Regions from separate parts of the Streptomyces sp. NPDC053474 genome, predicted to be linked through region 2. Evidence: riboswitches for the same ligand, from Rfam matches in the RefSeq annotation. Region 2 holds a riboswitch; the other holds the start of a gene.
The links. Region 2 has a riboswitch for glycine ahead of gcvT (glycine cleavage system aminomethyltransferase GcvT). Riboswitches for the same ligand answer to the same signal wherever they lie in the genome.
Positions count from the first base shown of each region.

Region 1: it holds a riboswitch for glycine, as region 2 does, so the genes downstream of both, gcvP (aminomethyl-transferring glycine dehydrogenase) here and gcvT (glycine cleavage system aminomethyltransferase GcvT) in region 2, are expected to answer to the same signal.

Region 1 covers NZ_JBITXV010000025.1:80,900-91,050, reverse strand. Annotated here, with positions in the region: gene ACIG3E_RS38575 (DUF881 domain-containing protein) at 1-451, shown strand, start outside; gene ACIG3E_RS38570 (small basic family protein) at 448-780, shown strand; gene ACIG3E_RS38565 (DUF881 domain-containing protein) at 786-1,646, shown strand; gene ACIG3E_RS38560 (FHA domain-containing protein) at 1,729-2,676, shown strand; gene ACIG3E_RS38555 (MerR family transcriptional regulator) at 2,719-3,462, shown strand; gene ACIG3E_RS38550 (bifunctional nuclease family protein) at 3,516-3,989, shown strand; gene ACIG3E_RS38545 (MerR family transcriptional regulator) at 4,252-4,890, shown strand; gene ACIG3E_RS38540 (DNA polymerase IV) at 5,108-6,649, shown strand; gene ACIG3E_RS38535 (PRC-barrel domain-containing protein) at 7,170-7,535, opposite strand; glycine riboswitch at 7,671-7,768, shown strand; gene gcvP (aminomethyl-transferring glycine dehydrogenase) at 7,955-10,151, shown strand, end outside.
Region 2 covers NZ_JBITXV010000007.1:262,796-272,946, reverse strand. Annotated here, with positions in the region: gene ACIG3E_RS18875 (ABC transporter ATP-binding protein) at 1-213, opposite strand, end outside; gene ACIG3E_RS18870 (ABC transporter permease) at 210-1,211, opposite strand; gene ACIG3E_RS18865 (ABC transporter substrate-binding protein) at 1,374-3,146, opposite strand; gene ACIG3E_RS18860 (ABC transporter permease) at 3,248-4,252, opposite strand; gene ACIG3E_RS18855 (enhanced serine sensitivity protein SseB C-terminal domain-containing protein) at 4,644-5,420, opposite strand; gene ACIG3E_RS18850 (enhanced serine sensitivity protein SseB) at 5,658-6,443, opposite strand; gene ACIG3E_RS18845 (AAA family ATPase) at 6,514-7,278, opposite strand; glycine riboswitch at 7,413-7,515, shown strand; gene gcvT (glycine cleavage system aminomethyltransferase GcvT) at 7,666-8,790, shown strand; gene gcvH (glycine cleavage system protein GcvH) at 8,901-9,278, shown strand; gene glyA (serine hydroxymethyltransferase) at 9,304-10,151, shown strand, end outside.

The sequences.
Region 1 (10,151 bases), on a different contig from region 2:
GGGGCCGGGCGTGCGGCTCGTCGTCAACGACAAGAAGCAGGCCGACCAGGGCGGTGGCGGGCCCCGGGATAGCGCCGGGTTCTCCGACACGGGCCGGGTGCGTGACCGCGACATGCAGCGCGTCGTCAACGGTCTGTGGCAGTCCGGTGCCGAGGCGATCGCCATCAATGACCAGCGGCTGACCGCGCTGTCGGCGATCAGGGCGGCCGGTGACGCGATACTGGTCGACAACAAGCCGCTGGTGCCGCCGTATACGGTGCTGGCGGTGGGCCAGGGGCAACAGCTGAGCACCAGGTTCCAGAACAGCCCCGACGGTCAGTATCTGCATGCTCTGCAGGAGAACTTCGGCATCCGGACCAACATCTCCGTGGCCGACGACCTCCGGCTGCCGGCAGCGCCCAGTGTGACCGTACGTACAGCACAGCCGAAGGCAGGAAAGGGCACATCGTGATCGCCGTACTGGGCCTCGTCGTGGGAGTCGTGGCCGGACTGTTGGTCCGGCCCGAGGTTCCCGCGGTGGTGGAGCCTTATCTTCCGATCGCCGTGGTGGCGGCGCTCGACGCGGTGTTCGGAGGCCTGCGGGCGATGCTCGACGGGATCTTCGACGACAAGGTCTTCGTGGTGTCGTTCCTGTCCAACGTGGTGGTGGCCGCGCTGATCGTCTTCCTGGGCGACAAGCTGGGCGTGGGCGCTCAGCTTTCGACGGGTGTCGTCGTGGTCCTCGGGATCCGCATCTTCTCCAACGCCGCGGCCATCCGTCGGCACGTCTTCCGGGCGTGATGCCGATGAGCTCGACGAACCCCGGAAACGGGGACGACACGCCCGGCGACGGACGCCGCAGAGAACTGCCCCCCGAGGTCCCGCCGACGCCCGGCAGGGCCGGTGGCGCGGCGGCGGGCGATGAGGCAGGCCCCGCGCCGGTGACCGGCCGCCAGCGGCTCGTGCAGGGGTTGTGGCCGCCGCGCCTGACGCGTGCTCAACTCATCGTGGCCCTGCTGCTCTTCGTGCTCGGCCTGGGCCTAGCCATCCAGGTGCGGTCGACCAACGACAGCAGTGACGCGCTGCGCGGGGCGCGACAAGAAGATCTTGTTCGCATCCTGGATGAACTGGATGACCGTACTCAGCGTCTGGAAGATGAGAAGCGGCGCCTCGAAGAACAGCGCACCGGTCTCGAGAGCAGCTCGGACCAGGCCGAGGAGGCCCGCAAGCAGACCGCCGAGAGGGAACGGCAACTCGGCATCCTGGCGGGCACGGTGGCCGCGCAGGGGCCGGGCATCACGCTGACGATCGACGACAAGAAGGGGACGGTGGAGGCACACATGCTGCTCGACGCCATCCAGGAGCTGCGCGCCGCCGGCGCCGAGGCCATCCAGGTCAATGACGTACGGGTGGTGGCCAGCACCCATCTGTCGGACGCGGCGGGCGGCGGTGTGCGGGTGGACGGCCAGAAGGTCGCCGAGCCGTACCGCTTCAAGGTCATCGGTAAGCCCCAGGACCTGGAGCCTGCACTGAACATCCCCGGAGGGGTGGTGCAGACTCTGGAGAAGGAGCAGGCCACAGTCGTCGTCGCACGTACGGAGAAGATCGTCGTGGACGCCTTGCGACCGGCGAAGCGGCCTGACTACGCTCGGTCGTCCTCCCAGTGAGGCGGGGGTGCATGCGGGCTTCCGGTCCAGGGCATGAGGTTGCGGGGGGTCGGCGCACCCGGGACGGGGTGCGTGGTGGAAACTGTTTGGCGGATACGGACGTTGTGAAGATGTCCGTGTTGGCGATGCACGCCGGTGTGTGCAGTCAGGGTTCGTCCTGCCCCACGGGCGGGTCTGTTTCGGTCAAGGGGAATCGCCCGTGAAGTTGTTTGCGAAGTTGTTCGGCAAGAGTGCGCGTGAGGACGCGCGTCATCGTGCGCCGCGCCAGGGAGACGTGCCGGAGACCCAGGTGGGCCAGCGCCCGCTGTTCCGGGACCAGGTGGCTGGTCCGGGTGGTGACAATTCGGGCGGACAGGGCGCGTCGTCTGTTGACCCTGCTACTTCCGGCCGCATAGGTTTCGGGGATCCGTCGACCTCAGGTACGGGTGGAGGGTTTTCCGACCCGTACGCGTCCCACGCCCCAGCGGGGCAGCCGCGGCAGGAGGATCCGTCCATGTCGGCCCTGGTGTGTCAGAGGTGCGGTAACCGCAATGCGCAGGCGAGCCGGTTCTGTTCCAACTGCGGCGCGCCGCTGCGGCCCGGAGCGGTGAGCGAGCGCCCGTCCGAAACCACTTCGACGATCTCCATCTCCGGTCTTGAGGCCTACGACGCCGAGACCACGGGCCAGACGCCGTCCCCGGCGCTCTCGCCCGAGGCCCAGGCGGCCGTGGACGCCCTGCCTCTCGGCTCGGCGCTGCTCGTGGTCCGGCGCGGTCCGAACTCGGGCAGCCGCTTCCTGCTGGACGGCGACCTGACGACGGCGGGCCGTCACCCGCAGAGCGACATCTTCCTGGACGACGTGACCGTGTCGCGCCGCCACGTGGAGTTCCGTCGCGCCGCGGACGGCAGCTTCACCGTCGCCGACGTCGGCAGCCTCAACGGCACGTACGTGAACCGGGAGCGGATCGACTCCGTCGCCCTGTCCAACGGCGACGAGGTGCAGATCGGCAAGTACCGGCTGGTCTTCTACGCGAGCCAGCGGGGCATCTGACACTCCCCCGGACACCGTCCGGGGGAACCCCGAGGAAGGTCCATGCTGCACACACCGAGGGGCGGTGCCGGTCACGGCACCGCCGCTGCGGAACACCGGCTGATGAGCATCGGCGCCGTGCTGAACGTGCTGCGTGACGAGTTTCCCGAGGTCACCATCTCCAAGATCAGGTTCTTGGAGTCCGAGGGCCTCATCGAACCGCAGCGCACGCCGTCCGGGTACCGCAAGTTCAGCCCCGAGGACGTCGAGCGCCTGGCGCACGTCCTGCGGATGCAGCGTGACCACTATCTGCCGCTGAAGGTCATCCGTGAACATCTGGACGCGATGGAGCGGGGCGAGCAGGTCACGCTGCCCTCGGTCGGGCAGCAGCGCGACGGGGGCGCCGACGGCGACACCGAAGCGCAGGACGAGCGCACCGCCGCCCGGGTGGGGCGCGAGGCCCTGCTCGCCGCCGTGGAGGCCGACGAGGGGCAGCTGGCTGACTGGGAGACGTACGGCCTGATCGCCGCGCTGCCGGACGGCAGCTATGACGCGGACGCCGTGACGGTGGCCGCGCTCGTCGTCGAGCTGGGGCGGTTCGGTATCGAGCCGCGGCATCTGCGTGCCATGAAGGCCGCGGCGGAGCGGGACGCCGCGCTCGTCGACCAGGTCGTGGCACCGCTGCGCAGGCACCGCAATCCGCAGACCAGGGCCCATGCGGAAGCACGTACGAAAGAGCTCGCGGGCCTTGCGGGACGGCTGCACACGGCCCTCGTGCACAGTGCGCTGGGCGTGCGGGAGCGCTGACTCGGCGGGAGCCCGACTACCCAAACCCGCCGGGCACGTCCTAGGGTTGCTGTGTGAACGAGCTCGACGTCGTAGGTGTCCGGGTCGAAATGCCCTCCAACCAGCCGATCGTGCTCCTGCGTGAAGTGGGAGGCGACCGGTACCTCCCCATCTGGATCGGACCAGGGGAGGCGACCGCCATCGCCTTCGCACAGCAGGGCATGGCACCCGCGCGGCCACTGACCCACGACCTGTTCAAGGACGTGTTGGAGGCCGTCGGCCAGGAGCTCACCGAAGTGCGCATCACCGACTTGAGGGAAGGCGTGTTCTACGCCGAGCTGGTCTTCGCCAGCGGGGTCGAGGTGAGCGCCCGTCCCTCGGACGCCATAGCGCTGGCCCTGCGCACCGGGACGCCGATCTTCGGCAGCGACGGCGTGCTCGACGACGCGGGCATCGCGATCCCGGACGAGCAGGAGGACGAGGTGGAGAAGTTCCGCGAGTTCCTCGACCAGATCTCGCCCGAGGACTTCGGCACCAGCAGCCAGTGACGGGCCGGAATCCGCTGCGCGGGTAGGGCGCGGCCCGCAGGGAGCGGGCCGGGCGCCGACCGCGGCGGACGAACGGCTCAGAGACCCTGCGAGGAGCGGCCGAGGGGCCCGCTCCGGAGCATTCGGCTAGCCTTTCCCCGCAGTGCGGTACGGGAAACCACTCGCAGGGTGATTATCACTCGGCGTGCCGAGTGTGGCGATCGTTGACGAGCCCCTGGCGACTGCCTACCGTCGAGAAGGCAGGTCAAGGACGGAGGTCGGCGTGAGAAGCAGCGGCGACGGTACAGCGGTGGGCGGTTCGTATCCGCTGCACGGTGGCTCGGCCGAACCCTCGTTGAGGCGCCCGGTGCCGGTTCACGGTAGCGGCAGCCCGTCCGGACCGGAAGGCCAGGCGCAGCAGGGCGACAAGGACCAGATCGGATACCGGGGCCCGACGGCGTGCGCGGCCGCGGGCATCACCTACCGCCAGCTCGACTACTGGGCGCGCACCGGTCTCGTCGAGCCCAGCGTGCGCGCCGCGGGCGGCTCCGGCACACAGCGGCTCTACAGCTTCCGCGACGTCGTCGTCCTGAAGATCGTGAAGCGCTTCCTCGACACCGGTGTGTCGTTGCAGAACATCCGCACCACGGTGCAGCACCTGCGGGACAGCGGCTTCCGGGACCTGGAGCGCACGACGCTGATGAGCGACGGCGCGACGGTGTACGAGTGCACGTCGCCCAGCGAGGTGCACGAGCTGCTCCAGGGCGGGCAGGGCGTCTTCGGAATCGCCGTCGGCGTCGTCTGGCGCGATGTCGAGGCGGCGCTGTCGCAGCTGCACGGGGAGCGCGTCGACACGGGGGAGACCCTCGTCGGGAACCACCCGGGGGACGAGCTGGCGCGGCGCCGCAATCGCGCTGTGTGAGGCTCTGCGGGGCGAGCGGAGGCGCTGACGCCCTCCGCCCTCTTCTGCGCGCCCGAGGCGCGCACAGAGCCGTACGCGCCCTTAGCGGGCGCCTGCCTGCGCCGTCTGCGGGGCCGACCCGTGGCCGGAGGTCCGGCCTGTCGTCGTACGGCCTCGCTGACTCGTCCGTCGCCGCAGGTCACGAGCATTGTCAGTGGCGTGGGGCACCATCAGGGGCGTGAGAACCGCGCCGACGATCCTGCATCTCGACATGGATGCCTTCTACGCGTCCGCCGAGCAGGCCGCGAAGCCGAGCCTGCGCGGCAAGGCCGTCGTGGTCGGCGGCCTCGGGCCGCGGGGCGTGGTCGCGACCGCGTCGTACGAGGCCCGGCGGTTCGGGGTGCACTCGGCGATGCCGATGGGGCAGGCGCGGCGCCTCGCGCCGAACGCCGCGTACCTCGTGCCCCGCTTCGGTCTGTACCGGGAGGTCAGCGAGCAGGTCATGGCGCTGCTGCGGCAGCTGTCGCCGCTCGTGGAGCCGCTCAGCCTCGACGAGGCCTTCGTGGACCTGGAGGCGGGCGGCGTCGCCGACGACGAGGCGTCCGCGCGGGCCGTGGGGGAGCGGCTGCGGGCGGACATCCTGCGGGTGACCGGGCTCAGCGGGTCCGTGGGCCTGGCCGTGTCCAAGATGCTGGCGAAGATCGCCTCCGAGCAGGCCAAGCCCGACGGCCTCGTCCTGATACCGCCCGGCACGGAGCGGGCGCTGCTCGGGCCGATGCCGGTGCGGGTGCTGCCCGGTGTGGGCCCCGCGACCGGGGACCATCTGCGGCGGGCCGGGATCACCACCGTGGAGGAGCTCGCCGAGGCCGGGGAGGACGAGCTGGTGCGGCTCCTGGGCAAGGCCCACGGCGGGGCGCTGTACGCGATGGCGCTGGCCCGGGACGAGCGGCCCGTGGTGGCCGAGCGGGACACCAAGTCGGTCAGCGTCGAGGACACGTACGACGTGGACATCCACGACCGGGTGCGGGTGCGGTTGGAGGTGGCGCGGCTCGCCGACCGGTGTGTGCAGCGGCTGCGGGCGGCCGGGCACTCCGGGCGGACCATCGTCCTGAAGGTGCGGCGCTTCGACTTCTCGACGCTGACCCGCTCCGAGACGCTGCGGGGGCCGACGGACGATCCGGCCGTGGTGCGGGAGGCGGCGGCGCGGCTCCTGGAGTCCGTGGACACGACGGGCGGGGTGCGGCTGCTGGGCGTCGGGGTGAGCGGCCTCGCGGACTTCACGCAGGAGGACCTCTTTGCGCAGGCCCACGCGGTGCTGCAGACCGAGTCCCTGGCGCCCGGGGCCGAGGAGGAGGAAGCGGTGGCTGCCCCGGTGGCCGTCGTGGCTGAGGAAGGCGGGCCCGACGCGGCGTCCGGGTCGGGCGAGGCGGCTGGGGAGCCGGTGGCGCCCGCCGAGCGGCGGTGGCCCGCGGGGCACGACGTACGGCACGCGGTGTACGGGCCCGGATGGGTGCAGGGCAGTGGCCTGGGGAGGGTAACGGTGCGGTTCGAGACCCCGGATTCGGCGCCGGGGCGCGTGCGGACGTTCCGCACGGATGACCCGGAGCTGGAGCCTTCGGATCCGCTGCCGTTGGTGGTGGCGGACGCGGGGGCTTTGGCGGAGCGGCAGGCTTCGGCGGGGGAGCCGGTGGACCAGGGGGCCACAGAAGCGGCTTCGGCGGGTCGGGAGACCTCAGACGGGGAGGAAGGGACGCTGCCGCTGGCGGAAGGGGCCGGGTAGGCGCCCCTCGGTGCTGGGGTGCTGGGGTGCTGGGGTGCTGGGGTGCTGGGGCGGCGGTGCGGCGGTGCGGTGCGGCAGGTCCGGTGGCCCGGCGGGACGGCAGGTCCGGCGGGGCGGCGGGTCCGGTGGTGCGGCGGGTCAGGCGGTGGAGCGGGTCCGGCAGGTCCGGTGGTGCGGCGGGTCGGGCGGCGCGGCGGATACGGAGGTGCGGTGGTGCGGCGGTGCGGGCGGCAGGTCCGGCGGGTCTGGCGTATCCGGTGGCTCGGCGGATCGGGCGGTGCAGAGGCGCGGTGGGTCTGGCGGTGCGGCAGGTCGGGCGGTGGAGCGGGTCCGGCGGATCCGGTGGTGCGGCGGGTCTGGCGGTGCAGCGGGTCGGGCGGTGCAGCGGATCGGGCAGGCCCGGCGGGTGGGGCGGTGGGGTGGCGCGGCAGGTCCGGTGGTCCGGTGGTGGCGCGGTCGTCAGGTGCCCGGCCCGTCCACCCCGTTCGCCCGGTGAGCCCGGTGAGCCCGGTGAGCTCGGTCAGGCCGGTCCGGCCCCGGGGCCGAAGTCGTGGTCCGGTGCGGGCGGCGGCGTCACGTCCAGGCCGTAGTGGCGGTAGAGCTGGAGCTCCTGCTCGGGGGAGAGGTGGCGGCCCACGCCGAAGTCGGGGGCGTCCTTGATCAGGGAGCGCTCGAAGGGCACGCGCAGGGTGCCGTCCTGGACCAGCTCGCTGGGCTCCAGCGGGACGAACGCGTCACGGCTGAACAGACCGGTGCGTATGGCCGCCCACTCCGGGGCACCCGTGGCGTCGTCGAGATAGATCTCGTCGACCGTGCCGATCTTGGTTCCGTCGCGGTCGAACGCCTTGCGGCCGATCAGATTGCGGGGATCGATATCCGTCTGCACGTTCCCTCCAATTGGTCGCAAGTGATCCGGGCTCATCCGTTTTTCGGTCGTCATACCTACGAAAGAGCACATCGGGACGGGCGGCCACTCGAGGGATCGGCCACGGACCGCGCTGGTAGGCTGGCAAGCGGCTGTTGACCCCGTGCGGGAGAGCTCTTCGGTGGCAGCACCGGAGGCGCCGAAGGAGCAACTCCTCCCCGGAATCTCTCAGGCCCCTGTACCGCACGGACGAGGCCACTCTGGAAAGCAGGGCGGGCGTCGGGCGGGCACGTTCGGAACCCTTCCTCACCGACGGTGAAAGCAGAGCCGCTCCGGCGGTCCTGTGAAGCTCTCAGGTTGAGATGACAGAGGGGGAGGCCGTCCGGGTACCCGCGCCGTGGTGCCCCTCGCAGGTCGTGTCAGACCAGGAGGCCTCCGCAATGACAGCCACCCCTCGCACTCCGCTCACGCAGCTCGAGCAGGGAATCCCCTTCGAGCAGCGGCACATCGGGCCCGACGCGGAAGCCCGCGCCAAGATGCTCGCCCAGGTCGGCTACGGCTCCCTGGACCAGCTCACGGCCGCCGCCGTGCCGGATGTGATCAAGAACGCCGAGGCCCTCGAACTGCCCGGTGCGCGCACCGAGGCCGAGGTCCTGGCCGAGCTGCGCTCCCTCGCGGACCGCAACCAGGTCCTCGACTCGATGATCGGGCTCGGCTACTACGGCACGTTCACGCCGCCCGTGATCCTGCGGAACGTGATGGAGAACCCCTCCTGGTACACCGCGTACACCCCGTACCAGCCGGAGATCTCGCAGGGCCGCCTCGAGGCGCTCCTCAACTTCCAGACCGTCGTCGCCGAGCTGACGGGGCTGCCCACCTCCGGCGCCTCGTTGCTCGACGAGGGCACCGCGGCGGCCGAGGCCATGGCCCTCTCCCGGCGCGTCGGCAAGGTCAAGAACGGCGTGTTCGTCGTCGACGCCGACGCGCTGCCGCAGACCATCGCCGTGATCCAGACCCGGGCCGAGCCCACCGGCGTCGAGGTCGTCGTCACGGACCTCAGCGACGGCATCCCCGCCGACCTCGCCGAGCGCGAGATCAACGGCGTACTGATCCAGTACCCCGGTGCCTCCGGTGCCGTGCGCGACATCAAGCCCGTCATCGAGCAGGCCCACGGCCTCGGCGCGATCGTCACCGTCGCCGCCGACCTGCTCGCGCTCACGCTGCTCACCTCGCCCGGCGAGCTCGGCGCCGACATCGCGGTCGGCACCACCCAGCGCTTCGGTGTGCCGATGGGCTTCGGCGGTCCGCACGCGGGCTACATGGCGGTGCACGAGAAGTTCGCCCGCAACCTGCCCGGACGCCTGGTCGGCGTGTCCGTCGACGCCGACGGCAACAAGGCCTACCGCCTCGCCCTGCAGACCCGCGAGCAGCATATCCGCCGCGAGAAGGCGACCAGCAACATCTGTACCGCCCAGGTGCTGCTCGCCGTCATGGCCGGGATGTACGCGGTCTACCACGGCCCCGAGGGCCTGAAGACGATCGCCCGGCGCACCCACCGCTACGCCACGCTGCTCGCCGAGGGCCTCAAGGCCGGCGGCGTCGAGATCGTGCACGGCGCGTACTTCGACACGCTGACCGCGCGGGTGCCCGGCAAGGCCGCCGACGTGGTCGCCGCCGCGCGCGAGGGCGGAGTCAACATCCACCAGGTCGACGCCGACCACGTGTCGTTCGCCTGCGACGAGACCACCACGCGCGCCCAGCTCGCCGCGCTGTGGACGGCGTTCGGCGTCGAGGCCGACGTCGAGGCCCTGGACGCGAGCGTCGCGGACACGCTGCCCGCCGGGCTGCTGCGCACCGACGAGTACCTGACCCACCCGGTCTTCCACCAGCACCGCTCCGAGACCGCGATGCTGCGCTATCTGCGTCGGCTCGCCGACCGCGACTACGCGCTCGACCGCGGCATGATCCCGCTGGGCTCCTGCACGATGAAGCTCAACGCGACCACGGAGATGGAGCCCGTCACCTGGCCGGAGTTCGGCCAGCTGCACCCCTTCGCGCCCGCCCAGCAGGCGCAGGGCTATCTGACCCTGATCCGCGAGCTGGAGGAACGTCTCGCCGAGGTCACCGGCTACGACAAGGTCTCCCTCCAGCCGAACGCGGGCTCCCAGGGCGAGCTGGCCGGTCTGCTCGCGGTGCGCGGCTACCACCGCGCGAACGGCGACGACCAGCGCACCGTCTGCCTCATCCCGTCCTCCGCGCACGGCACCAACGCCGCGAGCGCGGTCATGGCCGGGATGAAGGTCGTCGTGGTGAAGACCGCCGACGACGGCGAGATCGACGTCGAGGACCTGCGCGCCAAGATCGAGAAGCACCGCGCCGAGCTGGCCGTGCTGATGATCACGTACCCGTCCACGCACGGCGTGTTCGAGGAGCACGTCGCCGACATCTGCGCGGCCGTGCACGAGGCGGGCGGTCAGGTGTACGTCGACGGCGCCAACCTCAACGCCCTGGTGGGCCTCGCCAAGCCGGGCCACTTCGGCGGCGACGTCTCGCACCTGAACCTGCACAAGACCTTCTGCATCCCGCACGGCGGCGGCGGCCCCGGCGTCGGCCCGGTCGCGGTGCGCGAGCACCTCG
Region 2 (10,151 bases):
CGAGGTCACGGACTTGCCGGACCCGGACTCGCCGACGATGCCGAGGGTGCGGCCCTTCTCCAGGGAGAAGGTAAGGCCGTCGACGGACTTCACCAGGCCGTCGTCGGTGGGGAAGTGCACCTTGAGGTCGCGGACCTCGAGGAAGGCGGTGGGGGCCGCGGAGCCGGTGGTGGGCTCGCCCACCGCGGCGCCGCTCTTGCTCAGTTCGGTCATCCCAGCCTCACTCGCGGGTCAATGACGGCGTACAGAAGGTCCACGACGAGGTTGGCGACGGCGATGGCGAGGGCCGCGCACAGGGTGACGCCGAGGATCACGGGCAGGTCCTTGCTGCTGATGGCCCTGACCGCTTCGAGGCCGAGGCCCGGAAGGTTGAAGGTGGACTCGGTGAGCACGGCGCCGCCCATGAGGACGCCGAGGTCGAGTCCGAAGACGGTGAGGATCGGCGTCATCGCGGAGCGCAGGGCGTGTCTGCGGATGACGACGGACTCGCCGAGGCCCTTGGCCCGCGCGGTGCGGATGTAGTCCTCGCCGAGGACTTCCATCATGGTGGCGCGGGTGAGGCGCGCGTACATCGCGGCGTTGAGGAAGGCGAGCACGATCCACGGCAGGATCAGCGTCTGGAACCAGACGTCGATGCTGTCCTCCGTCGAGAGGCTGTCGGCGATCTTCACCCAGCCCAGGTTGTGGACGAAGATGCCCATCGCGACCATGCCGGTGAAGAAGACGGGCAGCGAGACGCCGCCGAGGGCGGTGGTCATCGCGGCGCGGTCCCAGATGGTGCCCCGCTTGAGCGCGGAGACCACACCGGTGGCGACACCGGCGGCGAGCCACAGCACACAGGCGCCGGCGGCGAGCGCGCCGGTCACGGGCAGGGCGTCCTTGAGGGTCTCCCAGACGGGCGCCTCGGTGCGGAAGGAGTAGCCGAAGCAGGGCGCCGGGCAGTGCGTGACGTCGCTGCCGTTGGCGTAGTCCCGGCCCATCGGGATGCCCTTGATGAAGTCCCAGAACTGGACGATCAGCGGGTCGTCGAGACCCAGCTTGGTCCGGATGCCGGCGAGCTGCTCGGCTCCGGCCTGCTTGCCGGCGAAGAGGACGGCGATGTCCTGTCCAGCCCACTTGGGCAGCATGAAGAAGACGGTGAAGGTCGCGAGCAGTACGACCAGCACCATGATGATGACGGCGATCAGGCGCCGGATGAGGTAAGCAAGCACTGTGCGCGGCCCGGCGGTGGTTCCGCGGCCCCCTCGTGAGGGGTGCGGGACCACCGCCCGGGGCCATCACCTGCCCTTCGGACTGGCGGATATCGGCGGCGTTGTGACGGTTGATCAACTACGGGTGCCACGGCGGGGGCCGCCCGCCGTGGCGGTGGGGCGCTACTTGCTGCTGACGCCGAGCGAGACGTAGTCGTACCGGCCGTTGTAGGCGTCGGACATGTAGGCGTTGGTCAGCCGCGGTCCGCGCCAGGTGATGTTCTTCTCGTACAGGAAGGGCATCCAGTCGGCCTGGTCGAGGATGCGCTTGTCGAGCTGCTTGTAGATCTCACCGGCCTTGACCGGGTCGGTCTCGGCGATCGCCTTGTCGAAGAGCCCGTCGATCTTCTTGTCCTTGATCTGCGACTCGTTGTAGTTGCCGTTCTCGACCAGGAAGCGGGAGTCGAACAGCGGCTGCGCGTAGCCCTGGCCGGACGGGAAGTCGGGGCCCCAGCCGGACATCTGCATGCTGTAGCCGCGCTTCTTCACCACGGAGGGCGAACCGGTGATGCTCGCGGAGTCGGCGCCGTCGAGGGACTCGACGTCGACGTTGATGTTGGCCTTCTTCAGCTGGGCCTGGAGCGCCTCGGCGGCGTCGACCTCACCCGGGTTGTTGTTGCGGGCGGTCAGCTTGGCGCTGAAGCCGTTCGGCTTGTCGCACTGCTTGAGCTCGTCCTTGGCCTTGGCCAGGTCCGGCTTGCCCTTGCGCTCGAGCACGCCGTACGGGTCGTAGTCGCTGTAGCCCGGGATCGCCTTGGGGAAGGTGCTGTTGGCGATGTCACCGGCGGCCAGCTTGCCACCGCGGGTCTGCTGCAGGCTCGCGAAGTCCGTGGCGTAGAAGACGGCCTTGCGGCAGTGGACGTTGTCGAACGGCTTCGCCGTGTGGATCAGGGCGACGTAGCGCACGAAGGACGTGTGCATGTTGTCGACGCTGTCGCGGTGCTTCTGGACGGCGGTGACGCGGCCCGACTGGGTCATGCCGGTGCCGTTGAGGTCGACGTCGTAGTCGCCCGCCATCAGGCGCTTGTCGTTCTCCTCCAGGTTGGCGGAGATGGTGACGTCGATCTTGTCCGGGAGCGCCGGGCGGATCGGGTCCGAGGCCTTCTTCCACTTGTCGTTGCGCACGAGCACGATCTTCTTGCCGGGCTTGTACGTGTCGAACTTGTACGGGCCCGAGGAGAACGGCCGCGAGGTGTACTTCGCCTTGGTGTCCTTCGCGGCCTTCACCGGGGAGCCAGAGGGCATCGCGAGGAACTGCTCGAAGTCACCGTTGCGCTTGGGCAGCTTGAAGATGATGGTCTTGTCGTTCGGCGTCTGGATCGCCTTCAGACCGAGCTTGTCCGCCGACTTGTCCTTGTACGGACCCGGGTACTCGCCCTTGGGGTCGAGCGCCTGGCGCAGATAGCCGGGGCCACCGGTGATGGTGTCCTTGGCCCAGATGCGCTCGATCCCGTACTTGATGTCCTTGGAGGTCAGCGGCGAGCCGTCCTCCCAGGTCAGGCCGTCACGCAGCTCGTACGTGTAGGTCTTGCCGTCGGCCGAGATCTTCGCCGTGGACTTGGCGAGGTCCGGCACCAGCTTCGTGCCCGCCTTGCCCGGCTTGGTGTCGTACGACACCAGCTGGCGCGTGTAGAAGCGCATGAAGTCCCAGGACATGCCGTAGTACGCGCGCTGCGGGTCGGCGGAGTCGAGGTCCTGCTTGCCGACCATGCGCAGGGTGCCGCCGGTCTTCTTGGACGCCTTGGCGACCTTGTTCAGAGCGGCGTTGTAGCCGGCTCCCTTGCCGTCGCCGTCGCCGTCACCGTCGCCGCTGCCGCAGGCCGTGGTGGTCACCAGGGCCGCGACGACGAGGGCCGCGCCCGCGGCGAGCCGCCTTTTCGGGGGGAGTGTGGGCATTTTCTCGCAACCTTCCAGATTCGCGGTCCCTGGCTTATCGCTGCCGAAGAACCATGGAAAGAGCCACCTGACCAGCGGCAGGGGCAAGTCGGTCGGGTCTGCTAACGGGTTCCCTTGGGGTCGAGCGCGTCGCGCAGACCGTCCCCGAAGAGGTTGAAGGCGAGCACCGTGATGAAGATCGTCACACCCGGGAAGACCATGAACATGGGGTCGTGCTCGTACGTTTCGAGGGCGTCGCGCAGCATGCCTCCCCAGGAGGCGGTCGGCGGCTTGACACCCGCGCCCAGGAAGCTGAGGGCGGCCTCCGTGAGGATGTTCGTGGGGATCATCAGCGTCGCGTAGACGGTGATGGGGGCCACGAGGTTCGGCAGGAGTTCGCGGAACAGGATGTGGCGCCGGCCGCCGCCGAGGCTCTTGGCGGCCTCCACGTACTCGCGCTCCCTGAGCGAGAGCGTCTGGCCGCGCACGATGCGCCCGATGTACGGCCAGCCGAAGAAGCCGATGACCAGGACGAGGATCGAGACGCGCACGCTCGTCCCTTCAAGTCCCAGGAAGTCGTCGGGAAGGACCGAGACCAGGGAGATGATGAAGAGCAGCTGCGGGAAGGAGAGCAGCACGTCCATCACGCGGCTGATCAGGGCGTCGATCCAGCCGCCGAAGTAGCCCGCGATGATCCCGAAGAGGGTGCCGAGGACCACGGCGACGATCGCGGCGAGGAAGGCCACGAGCAGCGAGATGCGTGCTCCGTAGACGATCCGGCTGAACACGTCGCGGCCCTTGTTGGGCTCGACTCCGAAGAGGTAGTCGCTGCTCACGCCGCCGAACGAGCCCGTGGGCAGGTTCGTCAGCGGGTCCAGCTTCTCCTGGTGGAAGTCGTTCGGCGGGTGTCCGAGCAGGCCGACGATCAGGGGCGCGAACACCGCCACGAGGACCAGGAGGACCACCGTGATGCCGCCCGCGAGGGCGACCTTGTCGCGCTTCAGCCGGTTCCAGGCGATCTGGGTGAGGGACCGCCCCTCGACCTTCTTCCCCCCTGCACCAGCTGCGGGGGCGACTTCCTCCGTGGGTTTCGCGTCCGCAGGTGTGTCATGCAATGGCGCCGTCATCGTGGCAGGGACCCCTCTCAACCGGCGGTGACCGGCCCGCACTTGCCGCTGTAGCGACGTGATCAGTCCGTCGTACACAGGGGCGAAGGCCCCTTGGAGCGGGAGTCTTCAACGGGGTCGTGATCTGTTACCAGACTTGTCGGGGAATGGATGCGCAACCGTGATGCTGATCGAGGTGTTCCGTTATCCGGACGTCACTGAACGCCGGGCGAACACGGGGCAGTTGGGGGCACAGGAGCCACACACGTCCATACGCGCACTCCTGCCCCACAAGGGGACATCGCGCACGTCGACGCTGATCAGCTCACCGACGGCAGACGGAATCCAGCCACCGTCCGGTTCGCCGCGAGGGGCGCACGGTGGGGTTGCTCCGTCTTTCGTACGAGATGTCTCAGTACTGTGCGGGATAGCCGTATCCGCCCGCGGCGGGAGCGGGAGCCCCCTGCGCGTCGCGGTCGTAGAACGGCCGGGCGTTGGCGCGCAGCCACAGCGCCACCGGGTCGTGCGGGTCGGCCATCGCGACGGTCGACACGGGCAGGCCCTCGGGGACGGCGCCGATGGACTGCTGCATCATCGCGCGCACCGCGTCGACGGACGCGGGCGAGGTGTCGTACACGTCCAGGCCGATGGCCAGATAGGGCGCGCCGAGCACCGGCTGCACCCAGGCGCGGCGCAGCGCGCGGACGGCCGGGGTGCGGTGGGCGTTCTGGGTCAACAGCGCGTAGAACTGCGGGAGTTCGATGGTCGGGTCGGTCAGCCGCAGCGGGCCCGCGGGCTGGGTGGCGAGGCCGCCCGCGATGCGCCGCAGATCGAGCCAGGGGACGCCGACGCCGCCGCCCGGGGCGTGCGGATTGAGCCACAGGCCGTAGTGGTCCGGGTACAGCGCGCGGGCCACGTCGAGGCCGCCGACGACTTCGTAGCCGCGGTTCCAGCCGCTGGCGGAGAGCTCCTGGGCGGAGGTCACGCACGGCGCGTAGCCGTACCCCTCCACCTCCATGTTGCCGTACTGGGCGTCGGGGGATCCGGCCTGGCCGTGCCAGAGCAGCATCCACACCTTGCCGTCGGCGAGGGCGTGCAGGAGCGCCTCGTACGCGTCATAGCGCCCCGGCGTCACCTGGCGCAGCATGTGCTCGACCTGTCCGGCCGCAGCGGTGCCCGACGCGCTCACCCTAACCGCCCCTTCGCGACGTGCCCTGCGCGGTCGTTGCGCCGACCGCGTCACCGGGCACCAGCTTAAGCGGGGCGTGGCTACTTAGCGCTTGAACAGGTGGGCCGTGCTGTGCCTTGTTGTGTCGTGCGGTGTCTGCGGGGCGTCCGTGGCTGGGCGCGCAGTTCCCCGCGCCCCTTTGGGGCGCTGGTCCCCGGGGCGCTGGCTACTTTGGGGCGCTGCCCCCGGGGCGCCCTTCTATCGCGTGGTGAAGAAGGGGCGGAGTCTGGTTTTCATCCAGTCGCCTACCGGGTCCTGGGCCACGTCCAGGAGGACCAGGTTGACCGGCCACGGCGGGGGGGTGTGGCCTAGGGCCCGGCCCAGGGCCGCCATGGGCAGGTCCCGGGCGTCGCCCTCCCAGGAGGACAGCTCGACGCCGATGAACAGGGTGGGGGCCTCGTCCTCGACCGTGGCGAGACAGCGCCGCGCGCTGAGCACCGCGCCCGTCGCCTCGAACTCCCGCGCCGCGGCGGACAGGAAGTCCACCGGGTCGTCCTGCCAGTCCGGCTCGTAGAGCCGCACCCGGCCGCCGCTCGCGGGCCCGTCCAGCTCCGTGCGCCCCACCCGGCACAGCGCGGCCACCGCGGCGGGCGGCAGCGGCACCGCCACCGTGCCCTCCGGGTTGAGCGCGATGCCGAGCTCCGGCGCCAGCCCGCGCGCGAACTCCACCGCGGGCGCCACCGTGCAGCTCATCCGCCCCCCGGTGGCCTGCTGGAACTCCTGCTCCGAGGTGAAGACGGGCACGTACGCCTGCCCGTGGAGCTCCAGCGTCGGCAGGTCGAGCGTGCCGCTCTCGGGCCCACCCCCGTTCGGCAGCGGGATCCACAGCCTGCTGCGGCCAAGGACCTCGACCAGGCGGGCGCCCGTCTCCTCGGACGGCGGCGCGCCGAGCGAGGCGGCGAGCACCTCCTCCAGTTCGTTGGCGGGCCAGCCGCCGTAGGGATGGGCGTGCGCCTGTGCCGGTACGTCCCCCGGAAAGTCCATTTGTCTCGACCTCTGCTCTGCGTGCTGTCTGCGGCCCGACCCTAACGCCGCCGGTCCCGCGCGCCCCGCCCTACCCGCCCTGGCCCTCGAAGCCCAGCGCGCGCAGCGCCCCCGCCGCCTCCCGGTCGAGCAGCACCGCCGAGCCGCAGCCGCGCGGCAGGCTCCCGCTCTCGGCGGCCCGGACCAGGCGGCCGACCGTCCTGCGGTGGCGCGCGAAGGCGTACCGGGAGACGCCGCGCCCCCGGGCGCGCTGGCCGTCGAGGGCGACGGGGGCGGGCACGTCGAGCAGCAGCAGGTGCAGCGTGGCCCCGCGCCGGGCCGCCGCGCGGGCGAGCCAGCGGCGCACCCACGGCTGGGTGCCGCAGTCGTGGACAACGACGCCGGTGCCCGCGCGCAGCGTCCGGCGCAGGTGGGCGTAGTGCGCGAGGCGGACGAGGGGGCGGTAGAGCGCGTACGGGATCCGGCGCGGCACCCGGGCCGCCCAGCGGTCGCGGGTGTCCTGGGAGTCCACGCGCGGGCCCGCCACGGCGCGCCGCATCAGCGTGGACTTGCCGCTGCCGGGCAGCCCGGAGACCACCACGACGTCCCCGGCGGCGAACACCAGGCGGCGCGGGCCATGGCCGGAGCGGCCCCTGAGGTCGCGCACGACGGCCCGGCGGGAACCGGCGACGGCCTCCCGCGCGGGCGGCGCGGGGGCGCCCGGCTGCGGGGGCAGGGCGACGCCCGCGCCGGGCAGCACCGCCCCCGCCCTGGGCAGCGAGACACCCGTGGTCGTCGCGTAAGCACTGCTCCTGCGCACCGTGATCGGCCTCCCCATGCTCGTCACGTCACTCATCCCCAGTACTTCTCCGTGGTATGTAAAGAGAAGGTAATGCCCTACGAAGACGACAACCGGGGACTCCCTGGTTGCGACTGTTGTGCGACGGGGGCGCGTGCAATGATGTGCGCGCCAACTCCATACCGGCCGCTTGAATCCGCGCGGGAGAGTCCCCGGTGACGCAGGAGCGTCGTGGGGCGCCGAAGGAGCAAGTTCCTCCCTTGAATCTCTCAGGCCCCGTACCGCGCGGGCGAGGCACATCTGAAAAGCGAGCCGCCCCGGTGGCTCCACCCAAGGTGCAAGTCATGCCCCGTGGTACGCGTGGGCCTGGTGAACCTCTCAGGTTTGATGACAGATGGGGAGGGACGACCTCGCCCGTCATGCCATGCCTGGGAGCCACTACTCATGAGCCCTACCCCGCGCAAGACCGCCCTCGACGCCCTGCATCGCTCGCTGGGCGCCACCATGACCGACTTCGCGGGCTGGGACATGCCGCTGCGGTACGGCAGTGAGCGCGACGAGCACAACGCCGTGCGCACCAAGGCCGGCCTCTTCGACCTCTCCCACATGGGCGAGATCACGGTCACCGGCGCCGGGGCCGTCGACCTGCTGAACTACGCGCTCGTCGGCAACATCGGCTCCGTCGGCGTCGGCCGCGCCCGCTACACCATGATCTGCCAGGCCGACGGCGGCATCGTCGACGACCTGATCGTCTACCGCCTCGGCGAGACCGAGTACATGGTCGTCGCCAACGCGGGGAACGCCCAGGTCGTCCTGGACGCCCTCACCGAGCGGGCCGCCGGGTTCGACGCCCAGGTGCGCGACGACCGGAACGCGTACGCGCTGGTCGCCGTCCAGGGCCCCGAGTCCCCCGGCATCCTCAAGGCAGTGACGGACGCCGACCTGGACGGCCTGAAGTACTACGCGGGCCTGCCCGGCACGGTCGCGGGCGTGCCCGCCCTGATCGCGCGCACCGGCTACACGGGCGAGGACGGCTTCGAGCTGTTCGTGGCGCCGGAGCACGCCGAGACGCTGTGGCGGGCGCTGACGGAGGCGGGCGCCCCCGTCGGCCTCGTGCCGTGCGGTCTCTCCTGCCGCGACACGCTCCGCCTGGAGGCGGGCATGCCGCTGTACGGCAACGAGCTGACCACCGGTCTCACCCCGTTCGACGCGGGCCTCGGCCGGGTCGTGAAGTTCGAGAAGACCTCGCACGCGGAGGACTTCGTGGGCCACGACGCCCTCAGGGCCGCCGCCGAGCGCGCCGAGTCCGCGCCGCCCCGCAAGCTCGTCGGCCTGGTCGCCGAGGGCCGCCGGGTGCCCCGCTCGGGCATGGACGTTGTCGCGGACGGCCAGGTCGTGGGCCAGGTCACCTCCGGCGCCCCCTCGCCCACCCTCGGCAAGCCGATCGCCATGGCCTACGTCGACGCCGCCCACGCCGAGCCCGGCACCCCCGGCGTCGCCGTGGACATCCGCGGCACCCACGAGCCCTACGAGGTCGTGGCGCTCCCGTTCTACAAGCGCCAGAAGTGACGCCAGCAGCACATCGGCACCGTACAAGCAACGGTACAAACCGTCTCATTCCGCAAGACGGCCCTTCTCACGTGCATCAGCACACGCCCGCGTACAGGAGAATTCACGCCATGAGCAACCCCCAGCAGCTGCGTTACAGCAAGGAGCACGAGTGGCTGTCGGCCACCGAGGACGGTGTGGCGACGGTCGGCATCACCGAGTTCGCGGCCAACGCGCTCGGTGACGTCGTCTTCGCCCAGCTCCCGGCGGTCGGCGACACGGTCACCGCGGGTGAGACCTGCGGCGAGCTGGAGTCGACGAAGTCGGTCAGCGACCTGTACTCCCCGGTTTCCGGTGAGGTCGTCGAGGCCAACCAGGACGTTGTGGACGACCCGTCCCTGGTGAACTCGGCCCCCTTCGAGGGCGGCTGGCTGTTCAAGGTGCGCGTCGCCGAGGAGCCGGGCGACCTGCTCTCCGCCGACGAGTACACCGAGTTCGCAGGCAGCTGACCACGGCGTAAGGACTGATCTTCCGATGTCGCTTCTGAACACCCCTCTCCACGAGCTCGACCCGGACGTCGCCGCGGCCGTCGACGCCGAGCTGAACCGCCAGCAGTCCACCCTGGAAATGATCGCCTCGGAGAACTTCGCTCCGGTCGCCGTCATGGAGGCCCAGGGCACGGTCCTCACCAACAAGTACGCCGAGGGCTACCCCGGTCGCCGCTACTACGGCGGCTGCGAGCACGTCGACGTGGCCGAGCAGATCGCGATCGACCGGGTCAAGGAGCTGTTCGGCGCCGAGTACGCCAACGTCCAGCCGCACTCCGGCGCCTCCGCCAACCAGGCCGCCCTCTTCGCCATCGCCAAGCCCGGCGACACGATCCTCGGCCTGGACCTGGCGCACGGCGGCCACCTCACCCACGGCATGCGCCTGAACTTCTCCGGCAAGCAGTTCAACGTGGTCCCGTACCACGTGGACGAGGCCGGTCTGGTCGACATGGCCGAGGTCGAGCGCCTGGCCAAGGAGAACAGGCCGAAGGTGATCATCGCGGGCTGGTCCGCCTACCCGCGCCAGCTCGACTTCGCCGAGTTCCGCCGGATCGCCGACGAGGTCGGCGCGTACCTGTGGGTCGACATGGCGCACTTCGCCGGTCTCGTCGCCGCGGGCCTGCACCCGAACCCGGTGCCGTTCGCGGACGTGGTGACCTCCACCACGCACAAGACGCTCGGCGGCCCGCGCGGCGGCATCATCCTGGCCCGTAACAAGGACTTCGCGAAGAAGCTGAACTCCGCGGTCTTCCCCGGCTTCCAGGGCGGCCCCCTGGAGCACGTGATCGCGGCGAAGGCCGTCTCCTTCAAGGTCGCGGCGTCCGAGGAGTTCAA